DNA from 2 places in the Clostridium sp. BJN0013 genome. Region 2 is predicted to be linked to the other one. Evidence: a T-box and tRNA genes for the amino acid it is inferred to sense, from the RefSeq annotation. Region 2 holds a T-box; the other holds one or more tRNA genes.
The links. A T-box is a leader RNA that pairs with one kind of tRNA and senses whether it is charged. The one in region 2 lies ahead of metG (methionine--tRNA ligase), so its partner is inferred to be a tRNA-Met.

Region 1 (4,346 bases), 360 kb from region 2:
AAATGGTAAAATAGCAAAACCCAGTACGGAAGTTAAAGAAGGAGATATAATAGAAATTAAATATGCAAATAGATCTGTAAAGGCAAAGATCCTGGATATTCAAAATCATGTTAAGAAAGAAGAAGTTCAAAATATGTATGAAATAATTTCTGGTTAAAGGATATATGGTAATATAATTTATTTAGTTCACATATATTTATTATATGTGGAGGGGATGTTTTATGGAAAAAAAAGAAATAAATATAGAACATAAAAAAAGTCTTTTGAGTCTTGAAAGTAGAAGAAAGTTAATTTTAACGGGTATTATAGAAGTAGTCAGTTTTAACGAAGACCAAATAGTTTTAAATACTAATCTTGGAACCCTCAATATAAAAGGAAAAGATCTGAAAATGAATAAGTTGGATGTACAAAATGGTGATGTTGTTATTATAGGAGTTATAAATGCCTGTGTATATACAAGTAGTGAACCTAAAAAAAAGAGGCAGAATTTAATATCAAAGATATTTAAGTAATAAAGATATAGTTATTTGGGAAAGGGTTATTATGATTATATCAATAGAAGATCAAATTCGACTTATAATATTTAGTATTATGGCAGGAATAATAACCGGAATATTATTTGATTTTTATAGATTAATACGGGGATACTCTAATTTAAGTAGAATAATAATGTTTATAGAAGATACATTATTTTGGATATTTACGGCTATAGTTGTATTTGTATTTTTACTTTATACTAATTATGCATATATGGGCATATATGCATATATATTGTTAGCTGTAGGCATATATATATACATGAAATTTTTCAGCAATGTGTTTATAAAGTTTCATAAGAGATTATTTAAAGTATTGGGAAGGACTTTTAGAATAATTATAAATATATTATGGTATCCATTTCAGTATATTATTTATAATATTATACGAAAAAATAAAAAAAATTATAAAAATTAACTTGAAGAAAATGAAAAATCAAATTACAATATAAATATAATGTTATGTAGTTAATAAATTATTAATGTTGGTTGGAAAAGGTATATACTATAAATATTTTAAATCATGGGAAACTGGTGAGTATTTAATGAAAGTAAGAATTAAATGGAAGAATATATTTTTTTTATTAATAATTCTATATGTAGTATATATTTTTATAAGTCAACAAATTACTATGTGTAATATAAAAAAACAGATTGCTGAGAGAAAGGCTGAAGAGACTAGGATTAAACAAAAAAATCAAAAATTACAGGATGAAGTTAAGATGTCTACATCTGATGCTTACATAGAAAAATTAGCTAGAGAAAAATTAGGTCTTATTAATCAAGGTGAAACTCCTGTAATAGACAAAAAGAAATGATAGTCATTAATATATAATAAATAATAAAAGTAGACTTTTAAATGTCTACAGAAATTATGGAGGATAAATTGTTGTGGAATTAGAAAAAATTTCAGGTAAGGATCCAAGGAGTCCTACTCTGAATGAGGAGAGAAAGATTATATTATATAGTATTATTTTTAAGGAGGAGTCTTTTTAATATGACCTTGAAGGCAGGAAGCATACTAGAAGGTACAGTAATTAATATTACCAGTTTTGGAGCATTTGTAGACATTAATGGTAAAACGGGATTAGTGCACATATCTGAAGTATCAGATACCTATGTTAAAAATATAAGAGATTATTTGAAGGAAAAAGATAAGATAAGGGTAAAAATAATTTCTATTGATGATAATGGCAAGATAAGTTTATCTATGAAACAAGCGGAAAAAGATAAAAAAAGCTTGAGACCTCAGGAAATAGACTGGCAAAAGGAAAAAGCAAGAAATAATCAAGGTAGTTTTGAAGATAGGTTATCTAAATTCTTGAAAGATAGTGAAGAAAGATTTCAAGATATTAAAAAGCATCAGGATTCAAAAGGCAAAGGGTACAAAAAATCGTCTAATTATTAGTAAAGTGAGTTAAAGAGGCTAGGTGCCTCTTTATTATTTTGCAAAATTAAAAAGTTTCATAAAATGGTTGACAATAAAATAGTTATCATATATAATAACTTATGTCGTCAAATTGAGGCTTTATTGCTGGAGTGGCGGAACAGGCAGACGCACAGGACTTAAAATCCTGCGGGCTTTAAAACCCGTACCGGTTCGATTCCGGTCTTCAGCACCAAAAATAGCGCGGGGTGGAGCAGTTGGTAGCTCGTCGGGCTCATAACCCGAAGGTCGTAGGTTCAAATCCTTCCCCCGCAACCAAAATTGTATAATAAGGCGGAATAGCTCAGTTGGCTAGAGCATTCGGTTCATACCCGAAGTGTCGTAGGTTCAATTCCTATTTCCGCTACCATTTAAAAAAAATTTAGCTGGAGTGGCGGAACAGGCAGACGCACAGGACTTAAAATCCTGCGGGCTTTAAAACCCGTACCGGTTCGATTCCGGTCTTCAGCACCAAAATATAGCGCGGGGTGGAGCAGTTGGTAGCTCGTCGGGCTCATAACCCGAAGGTCGTAGGTTCAAGTCCTTCCCCCGCAACCAAAATTGTATATAAGGCGGAATAGCTCAGTTGGCTAGAGCATTCGGTTCATACCCGAAGTGTCGTAGGTTCGATTCCTATTTCCGCTACCAGTAGCTTGCAAATTTTTGCAAGCTTTTTTACGATTCTATAATATTTGAGTTACATGTTTAAAATATTTTATAATGTTCAAAATTTTATAGGATTTGTATGGAAAATATAAGTAGTGTTTTTAATATACCTGCCTTAAAGTGAAAATTGATAAAAAACATGGATATTATTGTCCTAAAAAAAATATACTATTATTTCATGTTATGACATTTATTTCCATTAGTTATTGATATAATTAATAACAGTAATTTTATAAGGTGGGTGGTATAATAATGCAATGTGGAGTAGAAGTTGTTACTTATCAAAGAACAGAAAAGTTAAAAGGTGAAGAAAAAAACCGTAAATTTGAACAATTGAGGAATATAATAAAATTAATATTTTATTTTTTATGTGGATTTTTAGTGTCAAGAGTTATGATGGTAAATCTTATGGCTCCTTTTGGAATAGCTTTTTTTATATCTATGGCTTTGTGTGGAAAAAGAAAACCTGCATTAGTAACAGGAATTGGTACATTACTCGGATATATTTCAATATATGGAAATATAAAATATCTTCCCTCTTATTGTATAGTAACTATTACATTAGTAACTTTAAATTATATATTAAAAAATAGTATTAAGGTTAAAAAGTTAATTTTATTTTTTGCTATTACTTTTTTAGAGTTTTTTGCTTATAAATTTTTTGTAGTCAATATTTCACCAGGAGTGGCTATTTTAAATTCTATGTTTGAAATTATGTGTATATTCCCATTATATTTTATTATTAATTATTCTATAATATGTTTTAATCAATTAAAGACTAGACATCTTTATAGTAGTGAAGAAATAATTAGCATGTCTATAACTACTTCATTAATTATAGCGGGTACTTGGGGAACGGCTATTCAAGGTGTATCTATTAGAAATGTAGTGGCATTGACTTTTATACTTATACTAGGTTATGTAAAGGGAAGTGCTTCGGGTGCTGCAGCTGGTGTAGCTATGGGTACAATAATAGGAGTGACATCTAATGATATGATGACCTATGTTTCGGTTTATGGATTATGTGGACTTATATCAGGCCTGTTTAGAGAAACAGGTAAATGGATGAGTGGTACAGGCTACATTATAGGATTTGCTGTATTAAAGATGTATTCTAATATAGGTTCCCAGTTTAAAATAATAGAGGTACTTATAAGCTGTATTATATATTTTTCAATACCGCAAAGTATATATAGAAAAATAGAGTTAGAATTAGATTGGCAAAAAAAGCAGGAACATTTAAAAGAAAATTATGCAGATAAAATTAAATCTATTTTTATGCATAGGCTTGATAGTTTTTCTCATGTACTTAATGATATATCTTCTGTTCTTTCAAGGTTGGCTAGTAATGATAAACTTACTATGAAAACTAAGAGTAGTGCACTTATAGAAAATTTAGCAGATAGAGTTTGTTCAAATTGTGATATGAACAATATGTGTTGGAGAAGGGAGACTTTTTATACTTATAATGCATTTTTAGAATTAATACAGAACTACCAGGACAATAAAAAGTTTATTCCAGAAGAACTGCAAAAAAAATGTACCAGGAGAACTTTGCTTTTAAAAAATACTAAAGAAATTGTAAATAATTATATTGTAGATGAGATGTGGAAGAGTAGATTAAGTGAATGCAGAGAATTATTGGCATATCAGATAGGTAATATGGGGAAAACTGTAGGTGAGATAGTACAGGATTTAAATTTAGATATAAGGTTTAA
Region 2 (4,346 bases):
ACTAAAATTCTATCAATAGGTATTTCCCTTACTACATCCAATGACTTTTTTGCATTTTTAAAAGTCACTACCCCAGTAAATCCTATATAATAACCTAGGTCTATACATTCTTTTGCAAATTCCACACTTCCTGAAAAACAATGTATCTCTCCAACAACACCTTTAAATTGTTTTATTATATCTAAAACATCTTTGTGTGCTTCTCTATCATGTATGATCACAGGAAGGTCTAACTCTTTTGCTAATTCCATTTGTCTTATAAATATAGATTTTTGTATTTCTTTAGGTGGATTTTCTTTATAATAATAATCAAGACCTATTTCTCCAATGGCCCTTACTTTTTCATTTTGAGCCATAATTTTTAACTCATTTTCTGTATTGTAGGCAAATCTATCTGCATATTCTGGATGTATGCCTACTGCTGCATAAAATATATCCTGTTCATTTGCTAGTTTAACAGAAGTTCTGGCTCCCTCTATAGAAGATCCACAATTTAATACTCCAACTATATTATTTTTTCTCAATTCATTTATCACTATATTCCTATCCCCGTCAAATTGTTCATCATCATAATGTGCATGGGCATCAAATATATTTAATTTCATATTGACTCCTCTCCATTTTAAAATTAAATTCTTCCTATAGATATATTGTTAATTAAGAATTAAAGTTTCAAATTGTAAAAAATAATCTACAATCTTGAATTATTCTCTCTTAATTCTCAATTAACCTTTATTCAAGTTAGAAATTCTATATTTATTTTACTATACTCCCAGTAGGAAGTTCTCCTTGAATAGATACTGTAAATAATTTACTGTCATCATTTGAAGCTGCACATAATATCATTCCTTCTGAGAGCTCTCCCTTTAATCTTACTGGCTTTAAATTTGCTACAACCACCACATACTTTCCTAAAAGTTCTTCTGGTTTATAATATTTAGATATACCTGATATTACCTGCCTTTTTTCCTGCCCTAATTCAAGCTGCAGTTTAAGTAACTTTTTAGAGCCTTTTATGGCCTCACATTCCAATACTCTTGCAACCCTAAGATCTAATTTTTCAAAGTCATCTATGGTTATTTCTTCTTTTATAGGTTCTACTTTAAAATTCTGCTGGGCACTTTTTTCTTCTTTTAGACTATTTAACTCTTCTATCTTTTTATCCACATCTATTCTAGGAAATAATATATCTCCTTTATTTACTTTAGTTCCTGACCTAGTTCCATCAAAAGAAGCTATGCTGTCCCAAGATGTAACCTCTACATTAAGCTGTTTATAGATTTTTTCACTGGTTTCAGGAAGAAATGCACAAAGGCATACAGATATTATCCTTAATGATTCTGAAAGATTGTAAAGTACCGTTCCCAATCTATCCTTTTTACTTTCATCTTTGGCTAATATCCATGGAGTAGTTTCATCTATATATTTATTAGTTCTTGATATAAGTTCCCATATGTTGTCTAATGCCTCGGGTATTCTTAAATGATCCATATGTTTCTCTATTTTTATAGGTGTATCCAAAGCTAAACTTATAAGTTCGTCATCTATATCTTCCTTTTCTTTTGGTGCTGGCATAATGCCATCAAAATATTTTTCTATCATAGTACAGGTCCTTGATAATAAATTTCCTAAATCATTTGCTAAATCTGAGTTAATTTTCTTTATGAATATCTCATTATTAAACAGTCCATCAGCACCAAAAGGAATTTCTCTGAGCAAATAATATCTAACTGCATCCGTACCAAAATGATTTACTAAAACTACAGGATCTACTACATTTCCCTTAGATTTTGACATTTTCCCTCCATCTACTAGAAGCCAACCATGTCCAAATACCTTTTCCGGTACTTCTTCTCCTAAAGCCATAAGCATTATAGGCCAATAAATTGTATGAAATCTTAATATATCTTTACCTACCAAATGTACATTTGCCGGCCAATATTTTTTATACAACTTGTCATCTTCACTACCATATCCTAGAGCTGTTATATAATTTGCTAGTGCATCTATCCATACATATATTACATGCTTGTTATCAAAGGTTACAGGTATTCCCCAGTCAAAAGAAGTTCTTGAAACACAAAGATCCTGAAGCCCTGGTTTCAAGAAGTTATTTAACATTTCATTTTTTCTGGACTCAGGTTGTATAAATTCAGGATGAGTTTCAATATGTTTTATAAGATTAGGTGCATATTTTGACATTTTAAAGAAATACGCTTCCTCTTTAGCTTTTTCAACTGCTCTGCCACAATCAGGACATTTTCCGTCTATCAATTGAGTTTCAGTCCAAAACGATTCACAAGGTGTACAATACCATCCTTCATAATTTCCCTTGTATATATCTCCTTGATCATATAATTTTTTAAATATTTTTTGAACTGCCGTTATATGATATTTTTCTGTAGTTCTTATAAATTTATCATACTTTATATTCATTATTTCCCACAATTCTTTAATTCCAGCCACTATTTCATCTACATACTCTTTAGGAGTAACTCCCTTAGCCTCTGCCAGTCTTTGAATCTTTTGTCCATGTTCATCTGTACCCGTTAAAAGCATTACATCATAACCAGTAATCCTTTTAAATCTAGCAAGGGCATCTGCTGCAACAGTAGTATATGTATTACCTATATGAAGATTTGCCGATGGATAATAAATAGGTGTAGTAATGTAATATGTTCCTTTAGTCATGTTTATTTCTTCCTTTCTCTTATAATTTATATTAAAAATAAAAACCTCTATATGAAAACTTTCTTCATATAGAGGCGTAGAATACGCTTTACCACTCTATTTCATCTTTATCTCACAATAAAGACATTTGTAAGTAAATAATATTACCTTTCAATATAACGGTTGATGCCGTACCATCCTAATATTAATTTCACTACTTCAAATGGTATACTCCAGAGCCATATTCATAAACTATTTTGCTTTCGACTTTCACCAAATTGTCGACTCTCTTTGTACAAAATTAATTTACTACTCTTTCCTTCATGGTATTTAACACTATAATATGTTATATACTTTTATGTGTCAACATTTTTTACTTGAAATACTTCTTCATATTTTTTTCTTATATTTTTTAAGTCTTGCCAAAATAAAGGTTTTTTATTCTCATCTCTCAATATAGCGGAAGGATGAAAAGTAGTAGTTATATAAAATCCTTTTCTTTCAACCCACTTTCCCCTATCTCGTGTAATTCTCCAATCCTTCCCTAATATACAGCCCATTGCGGTAGCCCCAAGACAAACTATTATTTTAGGCTTTATAAGTGCTACTTGATTTCTTAAATAAGGAAGACATGTCTTTTCTTCATCTTCATAAGGAGTTCTATTATTTTTAGGTCTGCATTTACAAATATTACATATGTAATAATCTCTCTTTCTGTATAGATCCAGTGCTTCAAGAGCTTTAGTCAAAAGTTTTCCTGCTCTTCCTACAAAAGGTAATCCTATCCTATCCTCATCTGCTCCAGGTGCTTCTCCTATAAACACCATACCTGCCTTAGGATTTCCATCTCCAAAAACCATATTTATTCTATTATCACCTAAACCACACTTCTTACAATTTATACATTCTTCGTATAATTCTCTCCACTTCAACAATTCCAATCTCACCTCAAAATACCATTATCAATTATATTATACAACTAATGACTTAAAATAAACATAATATTTTTATAGAAAAAATCTCATTAAAACATAATTTTTACCACTGTTACTGCCATTATTACTGAAACCAAATCTGCCATTATAGCTGCCCAAAGGGCATGTCTTATTTTTTTTATACCTACTGCTCCAAAATAAACTGTTAATGTATAAAATATAGTTTCTGTGGAACCCATAATTACAGAAGCTACCCTGCCTATATAACTATCGGCCCCAAAATTACTTAGTATTTCACTAAATACGCCAAGAGCACCATTTCCTGATAGAGGTTTTATAAATACAAGCGGTACTACTTCTGCTGGAATACCTATAAAGTTTACTATTGGTTTTATAAATCCTATGAAATAATCTAAAGCTTTAGATTCTCTAAACACCCCTACCGCTAATAGCATTGCCAGTAAATATGGAAATATCCTAATACATATACCAATACCTTCTTTAGCACCTTCTACAAAACATTCATATACTTTAACTTCTTTTATTATTCCATAGGTAACTACAGACACTATAATTATGGGTATTATACTCTTTATTATGTAACTCAAAATTTTTCCTCCTTTTATTATAAAACCAATCAAAAATATTTTTCCATTATTCTACAACATATTAATCCAACTATTGCAGCTATAGCAGTACTAATTACCGCTGGTATTATTGTTTCTGCAGGATTTCTCGAAC

Region 1: it has a tRNA-Met gene. The T-box ahead of metG (methionine--tRNA ligase) is inferred to sense a tRNA for this amino acid. The anticodon was not compared.

Annotation. Positions count from the first base shown of each region.
Region 1 covers NZ_CP162495.1:3,967,225-3,971,570, reverse strand. Annotated here, with positions in the region: gene AB3K27_RS20600 (RNA-binding S4 domain-containing protein) at 1-157, shown strand, start outside; gene yabP (sporulation protein YabP) at 222-512, shown strand; gene yabQ (spore cortex biosynthesis protein YabQ) at 544-954, shown strand; gene AB3K27_RS20585 (septum formation initiator family protein) at 1,082-1,354, shown strand; gene AB3K27_RS20580 (S1 domain-containing RNA-binding protein) at 1,534-1,944, shown strand; tRNA gene AB3K27_RS20575 (tRNA-Leu) at 2,070-2,158, shown strand; tRNA gene AB3K27_RS20570 (tRNA-Met) at 2,166-2,241, shown strand; tRNA gene AB3K27_RS20565 (tRNA-Met) at 2,256-2,332, shown strand; tRNA gene AB3K27_RS20560 (tRNA-Leu) at 2,348-2,436, shown strand; tRNA gene AB3K27_RS20555 (tRNA-Met) at 2,445-2,520, shown strand; tRNA gene AB3K27_RS20550 (tRNA-Met) at 2,534-2,610, shown strand; gene spoIIE (stage II sporulation protein E) at 2,881-4,346, shown strand, end outside.
Region 2 covers NZ_CP162495.1:226,384-230,729, reverse strand. Annotated here, with positions in the region: gene AB3K27_RS01375 (TatD family hydrolase) at 1-605, opposite strand, end outside; gene metG (methionine--tRNA ligase) at 757-2,721, opposite strand; T-box leader at 2,759-3,004, opposite strand; gene AB3K27_RS01365 (uracil-DNA glycosylase family protein) at 3,027-3,605, opposite strand; gene AB3K27_RS01360 (spore maturation protein) at 3,695-4,213, opposite strand; gene AB3K27_RS01355 (nucleoside recognition domain-containing protein) at 4,243-4,346, opposite strand, start outside.